DNA from 2 places in the Streptomyces europaeiscabiei genome. Region 2 is predicted to be linked to the other one. Evidence: riboswitches for the same ligand, from Rfam matches in the RefSeq annotation. Region 2 holds a riboswitch; the other holds the start of a gene.

Region 1 (8,885 bases), 1.9 Mb from region 2:
CCCGCGAGCTTCGCCAGGCGCTCCTGGAGCTTCTCGCGGTCGTAGTCCGAGTCGCTGTTCTCGATCTCGGCGCGGATCTGGTTGACCCGGCCCTGGACCTGCTCGGAGGAGCCGGACCCGTCGACGATGGTCGTCTCGTCCTTGGTGATGACGACCTTGCGGGCACGGCCCAGGAGGTCGATGGAGGTGTTCTCGAGCTTGAGACCGACCTCCTCGGAGATGACCTCGCCGCCCGTGAGGATGGCGATGTCGTTCAGCATCGCCTTGCGGCGGTCGCCGAAGCCCGGGGCCTTGACGGCGACGGACTTGAAGGTGCCACGGATCTTGTTGACGACCAGGGTCGACAGGGCCTCGCCCTCGACGTCCTCGGCGATGATCAGCAGCGGCTTGCCCGACTGCATGACCTTCTCCAGGAGCGGGAGCAGGTCCTTGACGTTGGTGACCTTGGAGTTGGCGATGAGGATGTAGGGGTCCTCGAGCACGGCCTCCATGCGCTCCATGTCGGTCGCGAAGTACGCCGAGATGTAGCCCTTGTCGAAGCGCATGCCCTCGGTGAGCTCAAGCTCGAGCCCGAAGGTCTGCGACTCCTCGACGGTGATGACGCCTTCCTTGCCGACCTTGTCCATCGCCTCGGCGATGAGCTCGCCGATCTGGGTGTCGGCGGCGGAGATGGAGGCCGTGGAGGCGATCTGCTCCTTGGTCTCGACCTCCTTGGCCTGGTCGAGCAGCGCACCGGAGACGGCCTCGACGGCCTTCTCGATACCGCGCTTCAGGGCCATCGGGTTGGCACCGGCGGCGACGTTGCGCAGGCCTTCGCGGACCAGCGCCTGGGCCAGGACGGTCGCGGTCGTCGTGCCGTCACCGGCTACGTCGTCCGTCTTCTTCGCGACTTCCTTGACCAGCTCGGCGCCGATCTTCTCGTACGGGTCCTCGAGCTCGATCTCCTTGGCGATGGAGACACCATCGTTGGTGATCGTGGGGGCGCCCCACTTCTTCTCGAGGACGACGTTGCGGCCCTTGGGGCCGAGCGTCACCTTGACGGCGTCCGCGAGCTGGTTCATGCCGCGCTCGAGGCCGCGCCGTGCCTCCTCGTCGAACGCGATGATCTTGGCCATGTGAAGTGGTCCTCCCGGACAGGGGGTGGATTTCTCCGGACCGTGCTGGCGCCCGCGACGGACGGCTCGCCGGCCTCGTGGTTCCTTGCCCCACATGGCCTGCGGGCCTCACCGACCCGATCCTCGTTGTCACTCTCACCTTCAGAGTGCTAACGCCAATGATTAGCACTCGGCATGCCCGAGTGCAAGGTGCGCCCGCGAAGCGGGCTCGTTGAGGGGTGGTGGTCGGGTGACGGGCGGGCGCAAGCGGCTCTCGATGATCCGCAGGTGAACGCACCCCCGCGCGCCCATGCGCGACCCCCGCCCGCACCCCCGCCCCGGACCCGTGGGCGGCCTCGACCGGTGACCGCGCACACAAGAGGGCTCGCACCCCTTACGGGATGCGAGCCCTCCCACGAAGAACGAAGAACGTCGCTGCGTTAACCCCGGCGCGTTACTTCAGCCGGCCGCGAGCCGGACCATGTCCGCCTGCGGCCCCTTCTGACCCTGCGAGATCTCGAACTCGACCCGCTGGCCCTCTTCCAGGGTGCGGTAACCGTCCATCTGAATCGCGCTGTAGTGGACGAATACATCCGCACCACCGTCGACCGCGATGAAGCCGTACCCCTTCTCCGCGTTGAACCACTTGACGGTGCCCTGAGCCATGCCTAACTCCCCTATTACTGGCCCTTGCACAGATCCACACTTCGCGGATCCGGGTCAGACCTCACCCCCCAACGGTTGGGGGTGTGCGCCGGAACGCGTCGACCGCGGCCGAATGTATCTGTCCAACTGCCCTCTGCAACAGGTCAATCGGACGAGAATTCTGGACACGACCGGTCGGGAATGTACGAACAATTCACCCGAATTCAGGGCAAGTCGGGCCCCACAAAAGGGAAGAAATACGCAAAAGGCCTGCACACTTTGGCTACTTCATATAGGGCGTGCGGCTCAATCAAATATGCGCCCGGCATGGAATCACTATGCCGATCGGACCGGGTTCCCCAACTGTACCGTGCTCAACCATAGAGAATTGCCCCCTCCGCTTCTCTCGCAGAGGGGGCAATTCGATGAACTCTCAGTAATCAAAGTTACCGACGGTTACTACCGGCCGGTACGGCCGGGGTCAGCCGCCGGCGACGGCGGGAATGATCGACACGCCCGCACCGTCCGGCGTGGCCGTCTCCAGCCCCTGCTCGAACCGGACATCGTCGTCATTCACGTACACATTCACGAACCGCCGCAACTTGCCCTGGTCATCCAGAACCCGGGCGGCGATCCCGTTGTGGTTCTTCTCGAGGTCGGCGATCACCTCGGCGAGAGTCGCGCCTTCGGCACTCACCTCGGCCTTGCCGCCGGTGTAGGTACGAAGGATGGTGGGGATGCGAACGTTGACGCTCATGACGTGTGACCTCCGGTCGGGACGGCGGGGTTGGGGGCGCGGGGAACTGCGCGGCCGGCCCCCACCGGCCCGCAGACGAACGACTGGCGAGTCTTACGCGAGACCGGCCTCACGGAACGAATCAAGGTTGGGCCGAATGGTCGCGGTGAGGCCGGTCCCGGCCACCGCGTCCAGCGTCTTCAGACCGTCACCGGTGTTGAGAACGACCGTGGTCAGCGTCGGGTCGAGAAGCCCGTCCTCGATCAGCTTCTTCGCCACCCCGACGGTCACCCCACCGGCGGTCTCCGCGAAGATCCCTTCCGTCCGCGCCAGCAGCTTGATCGCCTCGACGACCTGCTCGTCCGTCACGTCCTCCACGGCCCCACCGGTGCGCCGCGCGATGTCGAGCACATACGGCCCGTCCGCCGGGTTGCCGATCGCCAGCGACTTCGCGATGGTGTTCGGCTTCTGGGGCCGCACCACGTCGTGCCCGGCCTTGAAGGCCACCGACACCGGCGAGCACCCCTCCGCCTGCGCACCGAAGATCTTGTACGGCTTGTCCTCGACGAGCCCGAGCCTGATCAGCTCCTGGAGCCCCTTGTCGATCTTCGTGAGCTGCGACCCGGAGGCGATCGGCACGACCAGCTGGTCGGGAAGCCGCCAGCCGAGCTGCTCGCAGATCTCGTACGCCAGGGTCTTGGAGCCCTCCGCGTAGTACGGCCGCAGGTTGACGTTGACGAAGCCCCAGCCCTCGCCGGCCGGGTCGCCGATCAGCTCGGAGCAGAAACGGTTCACGTCGTCGTAGTTGCCCTCGATGCCGACGAGCTCGCCACCGTAGATGGCGGCCATGACGACCTTGCCCTGCTCCAGGTCGTGCGGGATGAACACGCAGGACCGCAGGCCGGCGCGGGCGGCGGCGGCGCCGACGGCACCGGCCAGGTTGCCCGTGGAGGAGCAGGAGAGGGTGGTGAAGCCGAAGGCGCGGGCCGCCTCCAGTGCCTGGGCGACGACGCGGTCCTTGAAGGAGTGCGTCGGGTTGCCGGAGTCGTCCTTGATGAAGAGCTTGCCGGTGTCGACGCCGAGCGCGGCCGCGAGGTTGTCCGCCTTGACGAGCTGGGTCCAGCCGGGGTTGATGTTCGGCTTGGTGGCCACGTCGGCCGGGACGGGCAGCAGGGGCGCGTACCGCCAGATGTTCGCGGGGCCGGACTCGATCCGCTTGCGCAGCTCTTCGGTTTCGTAGGCGGAGTAGTCGTACGCGATCTCCAGCGGCCCGAAACACTCCTCGCACGCGAAGACCGGCCCGAGGGATACGCGGTGACCGCATTCGCGACAGCTCAGGGCGGCGGCGGGGCCGAGGTCTACTGTGGAGGTGGAGTCGGTGGTGCTTGCAACAGTCTGCGCAGCCATGGAGGCGAGGCCCTTTCTCCTCATCTTCCTCACGACGCACTTCGCCGTGAGACGGATTTGGCACCTTCCCGAGCCGGGAGCCTCGCGGAACGATCAACGGTGGCGCGCCATCGCGCTGCGCCGTCGATCGGTACGAGACCGGCTGGAGGGTTGCCGGGGCTTCATCGGGCCGTATCCCTCTGCCCCTCTGGATGAGCGGTATTTGGTTGTATACGCGGACGAGCACCGACATGCGATGGTCACCAGCGTTGTCCAAGACTGTAACCGAAGGCCAGGACAGTTGAGAGAGCCGTCCGAACCGCGAGATGAACGCAGAGGAGCCGCGCACCGTGCTGAAGGAAGTCGAGCGTTGGCTGAGCACCCGCTCCTGGTCCATGACCGACCGCCCGCTCCACAGGATCATGGCCGCGAAACGAGCGAGCGGCCAGTCGGTCAGCGTCGTCCTGCCCGCGCTGAACGAGGAGGAGACGGTCGGCGACATCGTCGCGATCATCCGTCATGACCTCATGCGGCAGGTCCCGCTCGTCGACGAGATCGTGGTCGTCGACTCCGGCTCGACCGACCGGACGTCCGAGGTCGCGGCGGCAGCCGGGGCGAGAGTCGTCCACCGCGACGACATCCTGCCCCGCATCCCGGCCGTGCCCGGCAAGGGCGAGGTCCTGTGGCGCTCCCTGCTCGTCACGACGGGCGACATCGTCTGCTTCATCGACGCGGACCTCAAGGAGTTCTCGTCCGACTTCGTCTCCGGGATCGTCGGCCCCCTGCTCACCGACCCCGGTGTCGACCTCGTCAAGGCGATGTACGACCGCCCCCTGGGTTCCGCCGCCGGCCAGGGCGGCCGTGTGACGGAACTCATGGCCCGCCCCCTCCTCAACATGCACTGGCCCCAGCTGGCCGGCTTCGTCCAGCCGCTCGGCGGCGAGTACGCGGCCCGCCGCTCCCTGCTGGAACAGCTCCCGTTCCCCGTCGGCTACGGCGTGGAGCTGGGCATGCTGGTCGACGCACTGCATCTGGTCGGCCTCGACGCCCTGTCCCAGGTCGACGTGGGCGTCCGCAAACACCGTCACCAGGACGGTCAGGCGCTGGGCCGCATGTCCGCGGCGATCTACCGGACCGCGCAGCTCCGGCTGGCCCGGGGCCACCTGATCCGGCCCGTCCTGACGCAGTTCGAACGGGGGCGGAACGGGTTCGAGCCGCGGACGCATTCGGTGGATCTGGAGGAGAGGCCGCCGATGGTGGAGATCGCGGAGTACGTGGAGCGGAAGGCGGCGTGAGGGGGTGGGGGGGTGCGGTTCGTGGGGTGCGGTTCGTGGGCGGGTGCGGGTGAGTGGGGGCTGGTCGCGCAGTTCCCCGCGCCCCCGGAAAGCAGGGGCTGCGCCCCGTGCTTTCCGGCCCGCAGGGCCGTCGTCTTTCAGGCCCGCAGGGCCTGGTCTTGAGGGGCGCGGGGAACTGCGCGAGAAGCCCCACCGGACCCGCACCCGCACCCCCCACCCCCATGGACGCTCCTGTATACGGCCGAACCGCACGTTTGACCGCCGAACCCCCGGGCTAGGTTGAGCCTTATGGCATCAACGCACCGCGCGGCTCAGGTACTGGTCGCGTCCAATCGGGGACCCGTCACCTACACGCTGGACGAGAAGACCGACACGCTCAGCGCGAAGCGCGGCGGCGGCGGCCTCGTGTCGGGCCTCTCCGCGATCGACCCTGACTCCGGCGCCGTCTGGGTGTGCTCCGCGCTGGGCGACGGCGACCGCGAGGCCGTACGCCGCGGCGTCGCCGAGCCCGGCGTGCGCATGCTGGACATCCCCGCCGACGTGCACCACGACGCCTACAACGGCGTGGCCAACTCCACGCTGTGGTTCGTGCACCACATGCTCTACCAGACCCCGCTGGAGCCGTCCTTCGACGCGGAGTTCCGGCGCCAGTGGGCGGCGTACGAGACGTACAACCGCGCCTTCGCCGAGGCCCTCGCCCAGGAGGCGGCGGACGGCGCGTCCGTGCTGGTCCAGGACTACCACCTGGTCCTGGTCCCCCGGATGCTGCGCGAACTCCGCCCCGACCTGCGGATCGGCCACTTCTCGCACACCCCGTGGGCGCCCGTCGACTACTTCCGGCTGCTCCCCGACGACATCGCCGCGCAGGTGCTCGACGGGATCCTCGGCGCCGACCGGGCCGCGTTCCTCACCCAGCGGTGGGCGGACGCGTTCACCGAGTGCTGCCGGGCGGTCCTGGGCCCCGGCAGCCCGTCCGGCACCCGGATCGGCGTGCACGGTCTGGGCGCCGACGCGGACTTCCTGCGGGCCCGCGCCCACCAGGCGGACGTCGACGACCGCATGGCCCTGCTGCGGGAACAGATCGGTACGGCCCCGGACGGCACCCCGCGCCGCACGATCGTCCGTGTCGACCGCACGGAACTCTCCAAGAACATCGTGCGCGGCCTGCACGCCTACCGGCAGCTCCTCGACGACCAGCCGACCTGGCGCGAGCGCGTCGTACACGTCGCCTTCGCGTACCCGTCGCGGCAGGACCTCGCGGTGTACCGGGACTACATGGCCGAGGTCCAGCGGGTCGCGGACGACATCAACGAGCGGTACGGGACGCCGGGCTGGACGCCGGTCATCCTCCACCTGAAGGACGACTTCGCGCGGTCCCTGGCGGCGTACCGGCTCGCGGACGTGGCCCTGGTGAACCCCATCCGGGACGGCATGAACCTCGTCGCCAAGGAGATGCCGATCATCTCCGACGAGGGGTGCGTGCTCGTGCTGTCACGGGAGGCGGGGGCGTTCGAGGAACTGGGGGACGACTCGATCGTGGTGAACCCGTACGACGTGGTGGGTACGGCAAGGGCATTGCACGAAGCGCTGTGCCTGCCGGCGGCTGAGCGGGCGGAGCGCACGAAGCGGCTCGCGGCGGCGGCCACTGCGTTGCCGCCGACTCAGTGGTTCCTGGATCAGTTGAGGGCGTTGGAAGAGTGAGAGCCCCGCGCCCCCGAAAGAACCGGGCGCCCTCTCTCGTTCTCTCGTTCTCTCGTTCTTCGTTATACGTGCTCGGCGATCGCCGACAGCAGGTGTACGACCCCCGCCGGGCCGTCCACCACCAGGTCCGCCCGCTCCGACAGCTCCGTGACCTCTGTGCTGCCGCTGCAGACCAGCAGCCCCGGGGTGCCCTCGGTGCGGAGTTTTTCGACGGCGGCGAAGGCGGGGAGGTCGCCGAGGTCGTCGCCGGCGTAGAGGACTGATTCGGCAGCGGTTTCCGCCAGGTACTCGCGGAGGGCGACGCCCTTGTCCATGCCCGGGGGGCGGAGTTCGAGGACCATGCGGCCGGGTTCGACGATGAGGCCGTGGCGGGTGGCGAGGTCGGTGAGCGGGGCGCGCAGCGCTTCGAAGGCGGCCTGCGGGTCGGTGGCACGGCGGGTGTGGACGGCGATCGCCCGGCCCTTCTCCTCGGTCCAGGTGCCCTGCCACGCGCCGACGCTGTCCAGGAGACCGGGCAGTTCGGCGCGGACCGCCGCGACTCCGGGGTGCGGGGCGGGGGCGGTGACCGTGCCGGTGACGGCGTCCCAGCGTTCGGCGCCGTAGTGGCCGAGGACGACGAGGTGTTCCAGGCCGGGGACACCGGCGAAGCCACCGTGGCGGACGGCGACGCCCGCGGGGCGGCCGGTCACCACGGCTACGGAGGCCACCTTGGGGGCGAGCGCGGCGAGCGCGGCGACCGCGTCGGGGTGGGCGCGGGCCTGTTCGGGGTCGGGGACGATCGGGGCGAGCGTGCCGTCGAAGTCCAGCGCGATCACCGTACGGCCGGGGCGGTCGAGGATCGCGTCCAGCGCGTCCCGCCCGGCCGGGGTCACGGGTGTCGGCAAGGTGGCCTTGGGGTTCTCTGCGTCCTTGTGGCTGCCCATGCCTGCGACCCTATCCGTCATCGCTCGGACCGGCGCCCCTCCCGGACTCTTCGCAGCCGGTTGACCGTGACCGGGTCGTGGGCGAGGGCGCGTGGGTCGTCGAGCAGGGCGTTGAGCAGCTGGTAGTAGCGCACGGGGGCGAGGCCGAGCCGCTCCCGGATGGCCCGCTCCTTGGCCCCGGGCCCCGCCCAGCCCTGCCGCTCCACGGCGAGGATCGCCTGCTCGCGGACGTCCAGCTCTTCCATGCGACGACGGTAACGGACGGGTACGACATCGCGCCGTACGGCTGCGGGGTGCGTGGTCGGCTGCGGGTGGGTGGGGCTTCTCGCGCAGTTCCCCGCGCCCCTGAAAGACCACGGCCCTGCGGGCCGAAAAGCACTGGGGCGCAGCCCCTGCTTTTCAGGGGCGCGGGGAACTGCGCGACCAGCCCCCACCGGACCCGCACCCACCGACGCGACCGCAACCGCCCGAGGAGCACGGCCGCGCAGCGACAACGCGCCCCTCAGCCCGCCCGATCCGCAACCGTCGCCGTCTGCTGCAGCTGCTGCAGCACGACCCCCGGCTTCACCCCGGGCCGCACCGCCCGCCCGATCTGCTCCTTGACCGCCGCGCTGACGTCCGCCCAGGACGTCTTGCCGACGGGGTAGAGCTCGGCGTTGGGCAGCTCTTCGAGGAAGGGGCCGAGATCCGCGTCGTCCTTGTCCGCGCCCATCTCCTCGGACGCGGACGCGGTCACCGGCAGCAGGTCGTACTCACGGGAGAAGTCGAGAACGTTCTCGTCGCTGTAGACGAAGTCGAGGAAGTCACCGATCTCGTCACCGTGGCCGTTCTGCTTGAAGGCCATCATCCAGTCGGTGACGCCCATGGTGGCGTGCTCCTGCTCGTCGCGCCCCGGCATGGCGGCCGTGCCGTACTCGATCCCCTGGTCGGCGGCCATCCGCATCAGGCTGGGGTGCCCGTTGAGCATGCCGACCTCACCGCGCGCGAACGCCGCGAACGCGTCGGCACGGTTGAGATCGGCGGGGGCGGTGGGCCCGGTGAGACCCTTGCCGACCAGGTTGTCCTTGAGCCAGGTGAAGGTCCGGACGTTGTCGTCGGAGTCGAG
Region 2 (8,885 bases):
CTGGTCAAGCACGAGGGCCTGTCGCTCTCGTCCGACCCGTACGGCTCGGTGTTCTACCTGACCACCGGCTTCCACGGCCTGCACGTGACGGGCGGTCTCATCGCCTTCCTGCTGGTCCTCGGACGCACCTACGCGGCCAAGAGGTTCACCCACGAGCAGGCGACCGCGGCCATCGTCGTGTCCTACTACTGGCACTTCGTCGATGTCGTCTGGATCGGCCTCTTCGCCACGATCTACATGATCAAGTAGATCGGGCGGCCGGGCCGGGCGGACCGTACGCCTGCCGCGCACCGAGAACGACCCTTCCAGAAGCACCGACGCAGAAGATCCTGACACCGGGGTAATCCGTGAAAAAGCTCTCCGCACGACGACGCCATCCGCTGGCGGCGGTCGTCGTCCTATTCATCGCGCTGGCGGCCTGCGCGGGGCTGTACACCGCCTTCGCCCCCGCGGAAAAGGCGCAGGCCGATGAAACCGCCCAGACCCTCACCATCGAGGAGGGCAAGAAGCTCTACGCCGTAGGCTGCGCAAGCTGCCACGGCACCGGCGGTCAGGGCACCACCGACGGTCCGCCTCTGGTGGGTGTGGGCGCGGCAGCCGTCGACTTCCAGGTCGGCACCGGCCGTATGCCGGCCCAGCAGCCGGGCGCGCAGATCCCGAAGAAGCCGGTCGTCTACTCGCAGGCCGAGATCGACCAGCTCGCGGCGTACATCGCCTCCCTGGGCGCCGGCCCGGAGGTCCCGAGCGAGAACGCGTACGACCCCGAGGGTGCGGACATCGCCGAGGGCGGCGAGCTCTTCCGCACCAACTGCGCGCAGTGCCACAACTTCACCGGCAAGGGCGGTGCGCTGTCCGAGGGCAAGTACGCGCCGGACCTTGAGGGTGTCGACCCGAAGCACATCTACGAGGCCATGGAGACCGGCCCGCAGAACATGCCGTCCTTCCCCGACACCACGCTGTCGGAGGAGAACAAGAAGGACATCATCGCGTACCTCGACGCGGTCAACAGCGGCGACACCGTGGAGCCCGGTGGCCTCAGCCTCGGCGGACTCGGCCCGGTCAGCGAAGGTCTCTTCAGCTGGGTGTTCGGGCTCGGCGCACTGATCGCCGTCGCCGTCTGGGTCGCCGCTCGGACCGCAAAGGCCAAGAAGTCATGAGTAGCCAAGAGATTCCAGAAGAGAACCTGCCCATCGAGCAGGACGCGCACGGCGCGGTCAAGGTCGCGGACGAGAAGAACCCCTTCGCGGACCCCGGCCTCCCGCCCCACGAGCACCGTGTCCAGGACATCGACGAGCGGGCTGCGAAGCGGTCCGAGCGCACGGTCGCCCTGCTGTTCACGGTGTCGATGCTGGCCACCGTCGCCTTCATCGCCTCGTACCTGGCGATCGACGTCGACAAGTCGATCTACGTCTTCCCGATCGGCCACATCAGCGCGCTGAACTTCGCGCTGGGCATGACGCTGGGCGTGTCGCTGTTCTGCATCGGCGCGGGCGCGGTCCACTGGGCCCGCACGCTGATGTCGGACGTGGAGGTCGCCGACGAGCGTCACCCGATCGAGGCCTCGCCCGAGGTCAAGGCCAAGGTCCTGGCCGACTTCGCGGACGGCGCCAAGGAGTCCGCGCTCGGCCGTCGCAAGCTGATCCGCAACACGATGTTCGGCGCGCTGTCCCTGTTCCCGCTCTCCGGTGTCATGCTGCTGGGCGGCCTCGGTCCGGCGCCCGGCACCAAGCTGCGGCACACCACCTGGGCCAAGGGCAAGAAGCTCGTCAACATGAACACCAACGAGCCGCTGCGTCCCTCGGACGTCGCGGTCGGGTCGCTGACCTTCGCCATGCCGGACGGCCTGGACGAGCACGACCACGACTTCCAGAAGAACATCGCCAAGGACGCCCTGATGATCGTCCGGATCCAGCCGGACGACATCAAGGACAAGCGCGAGCTGGAGTGGTCGTACGAGGGCATCGTCGCGTACTCGAAGATCTGCACCCACGTGGGCTGCCCGATCTCCCTGTACGAGCAGCAGACGCACCACGTGCTCTGCCCCTGCCACCAGTCCACCTTCGACCTCGCCGACGGCGGCCGGGTCATCTTCGGCCCCGCGGGTCACGCCCTGCCGCAGCTGAGGATCACCGTCGGTGAAGACGGCTACCTCGAAGCGGTCAGCGACTTCGAAGAGCCCGTCGGTCCTGCCTTCTGGGAGCGCGGATGAGTACTACGACCAGCACCGATGCGCGCGACAAGCGCGAGAAGGCACCGGCCGGCGAGCGCGTCGCCGACTGGGCCGACGGCCGGCTCGGGATCTACTCCCTGGCCAAGGCCAACATGCGCAAGATCTTCCCCGACCACTGGTCGTTCATGCTGGGCGAGATCTGCCTCTACAGCTTCATCATCATCATCCTCACGGGTGTGTACCTGACGCTGTTCTTCCACCCGTCGATGAACGAGGTGGAGTACCACGGCAGCTACGTCCCGCTGCAGGGCCAGCTGATGTCCGAGGCGTTCAACTCGACCATGCACATCTCCTTCGAGGTGCGCGGTGGTCTGCTGATCCGGCAGATCCACCACTGGGCGGCGCTGATCTTCCTCGCCGGCATGTTCGTGCACATGATGCGCGTGTTCTTCACGGGCGCGTTCCGCAAGCCGCGTGAGGTCAACTGGCTGTTCGGCTTCCTGCTGTTCGTCCTCGGCATGTTCACCGGCTTCACCGGTTACTCGCTCCCGGACGACCTGCTCTCCGGCACCGGTGTCCGCTTCATGGAGGGCGCGGTCCTGTCCGTGCCGATCGTCGGCACGTACCTGTCGTTCTTCCTCTTCGGCGGAGAGTTCCCGGGCGGCGACTTCGTGGCCCGCTTCTACTCGGTCCACATCCTGCTGCTGCCGGGCATCATGCTCGGCCTGGTGGTGGCGCACCTGATCCTGGTCTTCTACCACAAGCACACGCAGTACGCGGGCCCCGGAAAGACGAACAACAACGTCGTCGGCATGCCGCTGCTCCCGGTGTACATGGCGAAGGCCGGAGGCTTCTTCTTCCTGGTCTTCGGTGTCATCGCGGTGATCTCGGCGATCGCCACGATCAACCCGATCTGGACCATGGGCCCCTACCGGCCGGACCAGGTGTCCACCGGCGCCCAGCCCGACTGGTACATGGGCTTCTCGGAGGGTCTGATCCGTGTCATGCCGGGCTGGGAGATCAACTTCTGGGGCCACACGCTCGTCCTGGGCGTGTTCATCCCGCTGATCATCTTCCCGCTGGTCCTGGTCGCGATCGCGGTCTACCCGTTCATCGAGTCCTGGGTCACCGGCGACAAGCGCGAGCACCACATCCTGGACCGCCCGCGCAACGCCCCGACCCGTACGGCCTTCGGTGTCGCGTGGATCACCTGGTACATGGTCCTGCTGATCGGTGGTGGAAACGACCTCTGGGCGACCCACTTCCACCTGTCGATCAACTCGATCACCTGGTTCGTCCGGATCGCGTTCTTCGTGGCCCCGGTCGTCGCGTTCGTCGTCACCAAGCGCATCTGCCTCGGCCTGCAGCGCCGGGACAAGGAAAAGGTCCTGCACGGTCGGGAGACCGGCATCATCAAGCGCCTGCCGCACGGTGAGTTCATCGAGGTCCACGAGCCGCTCAGCCAGGAGCAGCTGCACACGCTCACGGCGCACGAGCAGTACGCGCCGACCGAGATCGGTGCCGCGGTCGACGAGAACGGTGTCGCCCGCAAGATCACACGCCTCGCGAAGCTCCGCGCCAAGCTGAGCAAGGGCTACTACGGCGAGGACAGCCAGATCGCCAAGCCCACCGTCGAGGAGTACAAGGAGATCACGAGCGGCCACGGCCACCACTGATCCCTTCGCTTCGCCACACCACGGTCGCAGGGCCCCCGTCCGATCTTCGGACGGGGGCCCTGCGCCGTGCTCCTACCTGGATAGGGTGGGCGCATCAGTGATTTCACGGTCCGCGTGGCATTCCCTGCCCGCGGCCACGACACCCAGGAGCGGCTATGAGCGCTGTGACCCCCGCTGGAGGCGACACCGCGGCGGGCCGTTCCTGGCCCGCGGTGCTGAACGCGCTGCTGTCCGGGCACGACCAGGACGCCGGCGCCACGTTCTGGGCGATGGACCAGATCATGCGCGGCGAGGCGACGGACGCGCAGATCGCCGGGTTCGTGGTGGCGCTGCGGGCCAAGGGGGAGACCGTCGACGAGATCACCGGTCTCGTCGAGGCGCTGTACGAGCACGCCAATGTGATCGAGGTGGCGGGCAGGACCGTCGACATCGTCGGTACGGGCGGAGACGGCGCCAAGACGGTCAACATCTCGACGATGTCGTCGATCGTCGTCGCCGGTGCGGGCGCGAAGGTCGTCAAGCACGGCAACCGGGCCGCGTCGTCGGCATCCGGGGCGTCCGATGTGCTGGAGAAGCTGGGCGTGAATCTGGAGCTGACGCCGAAGCGGGTGGCCGAGGTCGCCGAGGAGGCCGGGATCACCTTCTGCTTCGCGGTGAAGTTCCATCCGGCGCTGCGCCATGTGGCCGCCGCACGCGGGCAGTTGGGCATCCGGACCGTCTTCAACGCGTTGGGGCCGCTGGCCAACCCGGCGAAGGTGCGCGCCCAGGCGGTCGGTGTCGCCGATCCGCGGATGGCACCCATCATGGCGGGCGTCTTCGCCGAGCGCGGCAACTCCTCGCTGGTCTTCCGGGGCGACGACGGGCTCGACGAGCTGACGACGACGGCCACGTCGAGGGTGTGGGTCGTGAGGGACGGCAAGGTCACCGAGGAGGCCTTCGACCCGCGCGACGTGGGCCTGGAGCTGGTGCCGGTGGAGGCGTTGCGGGGGGCTGACGCGTCGTACAACGCGGATGTCGCGCGGCGGTTGCTGGGCGGGGAGACGGGGCCGGTGCGGGACGCGGTTGTCTTGAACTCGGCGGCGGCGTTGGTTGCTCTGGAGCCGACTTCCGGGTCGCTGGCGGAGCAACTGAGGGACGGGATGGCGAAGGCGGCGGAGTCGATCGACTCCGGGGCGGCGCGGCGGGCTCTTGAGCGGTGGGTCGCGGCGACCAACGCGTAGCGGCTGCGGGCCTGGTGGGGGCTGGTCGCACAGTTCCCCGCGCCCCTGACAGGGGATGCGCCCGCGCTTTTCGGGGGCGCAGCCCCCGTCGTCTTTCGGGCCCGCGGGGCCGTGGTTCTTCAGGCCCGCGGGCCCGGCCTTTCAGGGGCGCGGGGGACTGCTCGACCAGCCCCCAACCCGCACCACCCACCCACCCGCACCACCCACCCGCACCACCCATGCAGCCCCGAACCCCCGAGCTATGAGGCGCATCCCGCCATCCGGACAGAAGTTGCGGCGCTGCGATCACTTCACGTACGTTTTTCGGCAGGTCATGAGTGACAGTCACAAGGCCCCGGCCGACTGTCCGGCAACCCTCCGTCCGTGGCGGGGTGCCCCGGGTGAAGACCAGGTCGTAGGCAGCGAGGTCTACGGCAAGCGCGGACCCCTCGCACTCTTCTGAGTGGATACGCCAGGGGTCCTGGTCGTTCGAGGGAGCCTTCCGTGAGCAAGCGAATGCGATAGGGCTGCCGAGCCCCGCCTCCGCGCACCCTTCTTTCCTTCTTCCGCATGCCTTGCTTCGGCATGCCTCTCACGGGAGCTCCTCATGTCTGTCTCCACCGTTGCCGCCGACCGGTCCGTTTGCGCCCCGCTGCCCGTTCTGGGCCGGGATGTCACCGTCCCGCTCGTCACCGGCGGGGAGGTCACCTACGCCGCCCTCGACTACGCCGCCAGCGCCCCGGCCCTGCAGCGTGTGTGGGACGACGTGGCGGCGTACGCGCCCTACTACGGCAGCGTCCACCGCGGCGCCGGCTACCTCTCCCAGCTGTCGACCGACCTCTTCGAAAACGCCCGCACCACCGTCGCGGAGTTCCTCGACTGCCGGGCCGACGACCAGCTGGTCTTCACCCGCTCGACGACGGACTCCCTGAACCTGCTGGCCCAGGCACTCCCCGCCGACTGCCAGGTCTTCGTCTTCGAGACCGAGCACCACGCCTCGCTGCTGCCCTGGCGGAACGCGCGGGTCACGTACCTGGACGCGCCGCGTACGCACCAGGAGGCCGTGGCCACCCTGGAGACCGCACTGGCCGACCGCGACCCGTACGCGCCGGCGCTGGTGTGCGTCACCGGTGCCTCCAACGTCACCGGGGAGATCTGGCCGGTGCGTGAGCTGGCCGCCACCGCGCACGCGCACGGCGCGCGGATCGTGCTCGACGCGGCCCAGCTCGCGCCCCACCACCCCGTCTCCGTAAGGGAGCTGGACGTGGACTGGGTCGCCTTCTCGGGGCACAAGCTGTACGCGCCCTTCGGGTCCGGTGTGCTCGCCGGGCGCGCCGACTGGCTGCGCGAGGCCGCCCCGTACCTCGCGGGCGGCGGCGCCAGCCGCAAGGTGACCCGGCGGTCGGACGGGGGAGTGGACGTGGAGTGGCACGAGAGCGCCGCCCGCCACGAGGCCGGCTCGCCGAACGTCATCGGCGCCTACTCCATCGCCTCCGCCTGCAAGGCCCTCACCGAGGCCGGGTTCGACACGCTGGTCGCCCGTGAGCGGTATCTGATCGACGCCGTACGGGCCGGGCTCGCCGAGGTGCCCGAGGTGCGCATCCTCTCCCTCTTCGGGGACGACGCCCCGCGCGTCGGAGTCCTCTCCTTCGTCGTCGAGGGCTGGAACAGCTCCCACTTCGCCGCCGCACTCTCCGCCGAGTACGGCATCGGCGTACGCGACGGCCTCTTCTGCGCCCACCCGCTCGTCCGCACCCTCCTCGGCAGCGACCCGCAGACCCAGGGCGAGTGCGGCGCCCCCGAGGCCGCGCCCGGTGAGCGGTCCCTCAACGCGATCCGGGTGAGCTTCGGCGCGGGCACCCCCGACGAGCATGTGGAGCGGTTCGTGGGCGCGGTGAAGGAGCTCGTGCGCAACGGCGCGCAGTGGAACTACCGCACGGAAGACGGTCGTTGCGTCCCGGCGGTCTGACCCCCGCCGCCGGGTTCGGCCGCGCGGGAAACGGTGCGGAGCCGGCCCCGGCCCCGCACCGGCCGTGCGACCGCTAGCCGTCCAGGCCGATGGCGAACGCGGCCTCCAGGTCGTGCTGCGAGTAGGCCCGGAACGCGACGTGCGTGTCCGTTCCGAGAACCCCCGGAATCTTGCTGATACGGCCCGGGATCACGTCCGCGAGGTCCTCGTGCTCCTTCACCCGGACCATGGCGACCAGATCGTACGTACCGGTCACGGAGAACACCTCGGTCACGGAGTCGATCGCGGCGATCGACTCCGCGATCTCCGGGATCCGGTCCACGCTGGTCTTGATGAGCACGATCGCGGTGATCACGGCTGTTTCTCTCCCTCGGGGGCCGGAGCAGGGACGTTGTCTGAGGCGTCCGCTGGCGCTTTCACTCTAGCCCTACGCCCATAACGCCCCCACGCGTAGGCGAACCCCAGTCCGAACCCCACCAGATGCGCCAGATAGGCGACGCCCGGCCCCGAGGTCTGCCGCCCCGCGGCCAGCCACTGCAGGCTCACCCAGAACGGCAGGGTCACCCACGCCGGAAACCGCAGCGGGAGGAAGAAGAGGAACGGCAGGAGGCTCGTCACCCGCGCTCCGGGGAAAAGGAAGAGGAAGGCGCCGAGGACCGCGGAGATCGCCCCCGACGCGCCGACCAGCGACTGCGGCGACCCGGCGTGCGCCGCCGCGTACGCCACCAGTGCGAGATAGCCGCAGCCCACGTAGAAGAGGGCGAACGCCACCCTGCCCATGCGTTCCTCGGCCATCGCCCCGAAGACGAAGAGGAAGAGCATGTTGCCCAGGAGGTGCAGCCAGCTGCCGTGGACGAACAGCGCGGTGAGGGGGGTGAGCGCGGCGCGCGGGGTGCCGTCGAAGAGCTCGCCGGGGACGACGCCCCAGCGGCGGAAGTACGCCCGCTGCGCGGCGAGCAGTTCGTCCCCGGTGCCGTACACGGGGTTGAGGCCCGCCGCCGGTCCGATGAGAAAGATCGCACAGCAGACGGCGATCAGCCCGTACGTCACCGGCGCCGACTCGTTTCGAACGGCCCGGGCGGCCGCGGTGCTCCACTTGCCGATCATGAACAGAGCATGACGTAACAGGACTCACCGGCGCAGACCGCCTCGCCGCCGGTCACGGCCGGCCTCGCCGCCGGAGGCAATCGGCGCCGACGCCGCAGGCGAACGGGCGTCCAGTACCGGTCAGGCCGTAGGGTTACGAGCCACACGCACCGGGACGCCGGCGCTTCACCGAGACTGGAAGAAGGAAGAGCAGCCACGATGACGGTTCCCCTGCCGACGGACACGACCCGCTGGCGCTGCACGCTCTGTGGCAACCTCACGCGTTTCGACGTGACCCGCTCGTCGAAGGTCGTCGAGTACGTTCACCTCGACCTCGCCGGGCAGCCCAAGGTCGAGGAGCGCGACGTGGTCAGTGAGACCATCGAGTCGGTGCGCTGCCGCTGGTGCAACGCCGTGGACCAGGTGGAACTCGTGGACAGGCCGGGCGCCGGCTCCTGAGGACGGGGGTCCCCCCGCTCGAGCGAAGCCGAGAGTGGGGGAGGGCCCCGCAGAGAAATGGGGTGTGACGGATGGTGGAGAGCGCAGGCGGGGGGCCGGGCGACGGCGCCGCCGAGGTGCTCGACCGTCCGCTGCCCGAGGGCGTGCGCAGACGGGTCGTGCAGATCGTCTCCGACGGCTTCGGCGGACTGACCGTCGCCGAACTGCCCGCACAGCTGAGGCAGTATGCCCGGTTCACCCCGACCCGTCGGGTGAAGTTCGCCGGGAACGCGATGGCGGCCGCCCTGGAGAGCGACACGCTTTTCAGACAGCGGATCTCGGAGCGG

Evidence for each region. A riboswitch is a leader RNA that binds a small molecule or an ion and turns the genes downstream of it on or off. The one in region 2 is predicted to bind S-adenosylmethionine.
Region 1: it holds a riboswitch for S-adenosylmethionine, as region 2 does, so the genes downstream of both, thrC (threonine synthase) here and OG858_RS12460 (aminotransferase class V-fold PLP-dependent enzyme) in region 2, are expected to answer to the same signal.

What each region holds. Positions count from the first base shown of each region.
Region 1 is NZ_CP107841.1:4,756,053-4,764,937, forward strand. Features, by position in the region: gene groL (chaperonin GroEL) at 1-1,115, opposite strand, end outside; gene OG858_RS20675 (cold-shock protein) at 1,554-1,760, opposite strand; gene OG858_RS20680 (MoaD/ThiS family protein) at 2,221-2,496, opposite strand; gene thrC (threonine synthase) at 2,590-3,882, opposite strand; SAM riboswitch class I at 3,900-4,080, opposite strand; gene OG858_RS20690 (glucosyl-3-phosphoglycerate synthase) at 4,212-5,156, shown strand; gene OG858_RS20695 (alpha,alpha-trehalose-phosphate synthase (UDP-forming)) at 5,445-6,857, shown strand; gene otsB (trehalose-phosphatase) at 6,920-7,780, opposite strand; gene OG858_RS20705 (DUF3263 domain-containing protein) at 7,798-8,025, opposite strand; gene OG858_RS20710 (extracellular solute-binding protein) at 8,283-8,885, opposite strand, start outside.
Region 2 is NZ_CP107841.1:2,862,887-2,871,771, reverse strand. Features, by position in the region: gene ctaE (aa3-type cytochrome oxidase subunit III) at 1-249, shown strand, start outside; gene qcrC (cytochrome bc1 complex diheme cytochrome c subunit) at 348-1,157, shown strand; gene qcrA (cytochrome bc1 complex Rieske iron-sulfur subunit) at 1,154-2,209, shown strand; gene qcrB (cytochrome bc1 complex cytochrome b subunit) at 2,206-3,846, shown strand; gene trpD (anthranilate phosphoribosyltransferase) at 4,002-5,066, shown strand; SAM riboswitch class IV at 5,376-5,492, shown strand; gene OG858_RS12460 (aminotransferase class V-fold PLP-dependent enzyme) at 5,653-7,014, shown strand; gene OG858_RS12455 (Lrp/AsnC family transcriptional regulator) at 7,088-7,369, opposite strand; gene OG858_RS12450 (rhomboid family intramembrane serine protease) at 7,366-8,121, opposite strand; gene OG858_RS12445 (hypothetical protein) at 8,320-8,559, shown strand; gene OG858_RS12440 (NYN domain-containing protein) at 8,631-8,885, shown strand, end outside.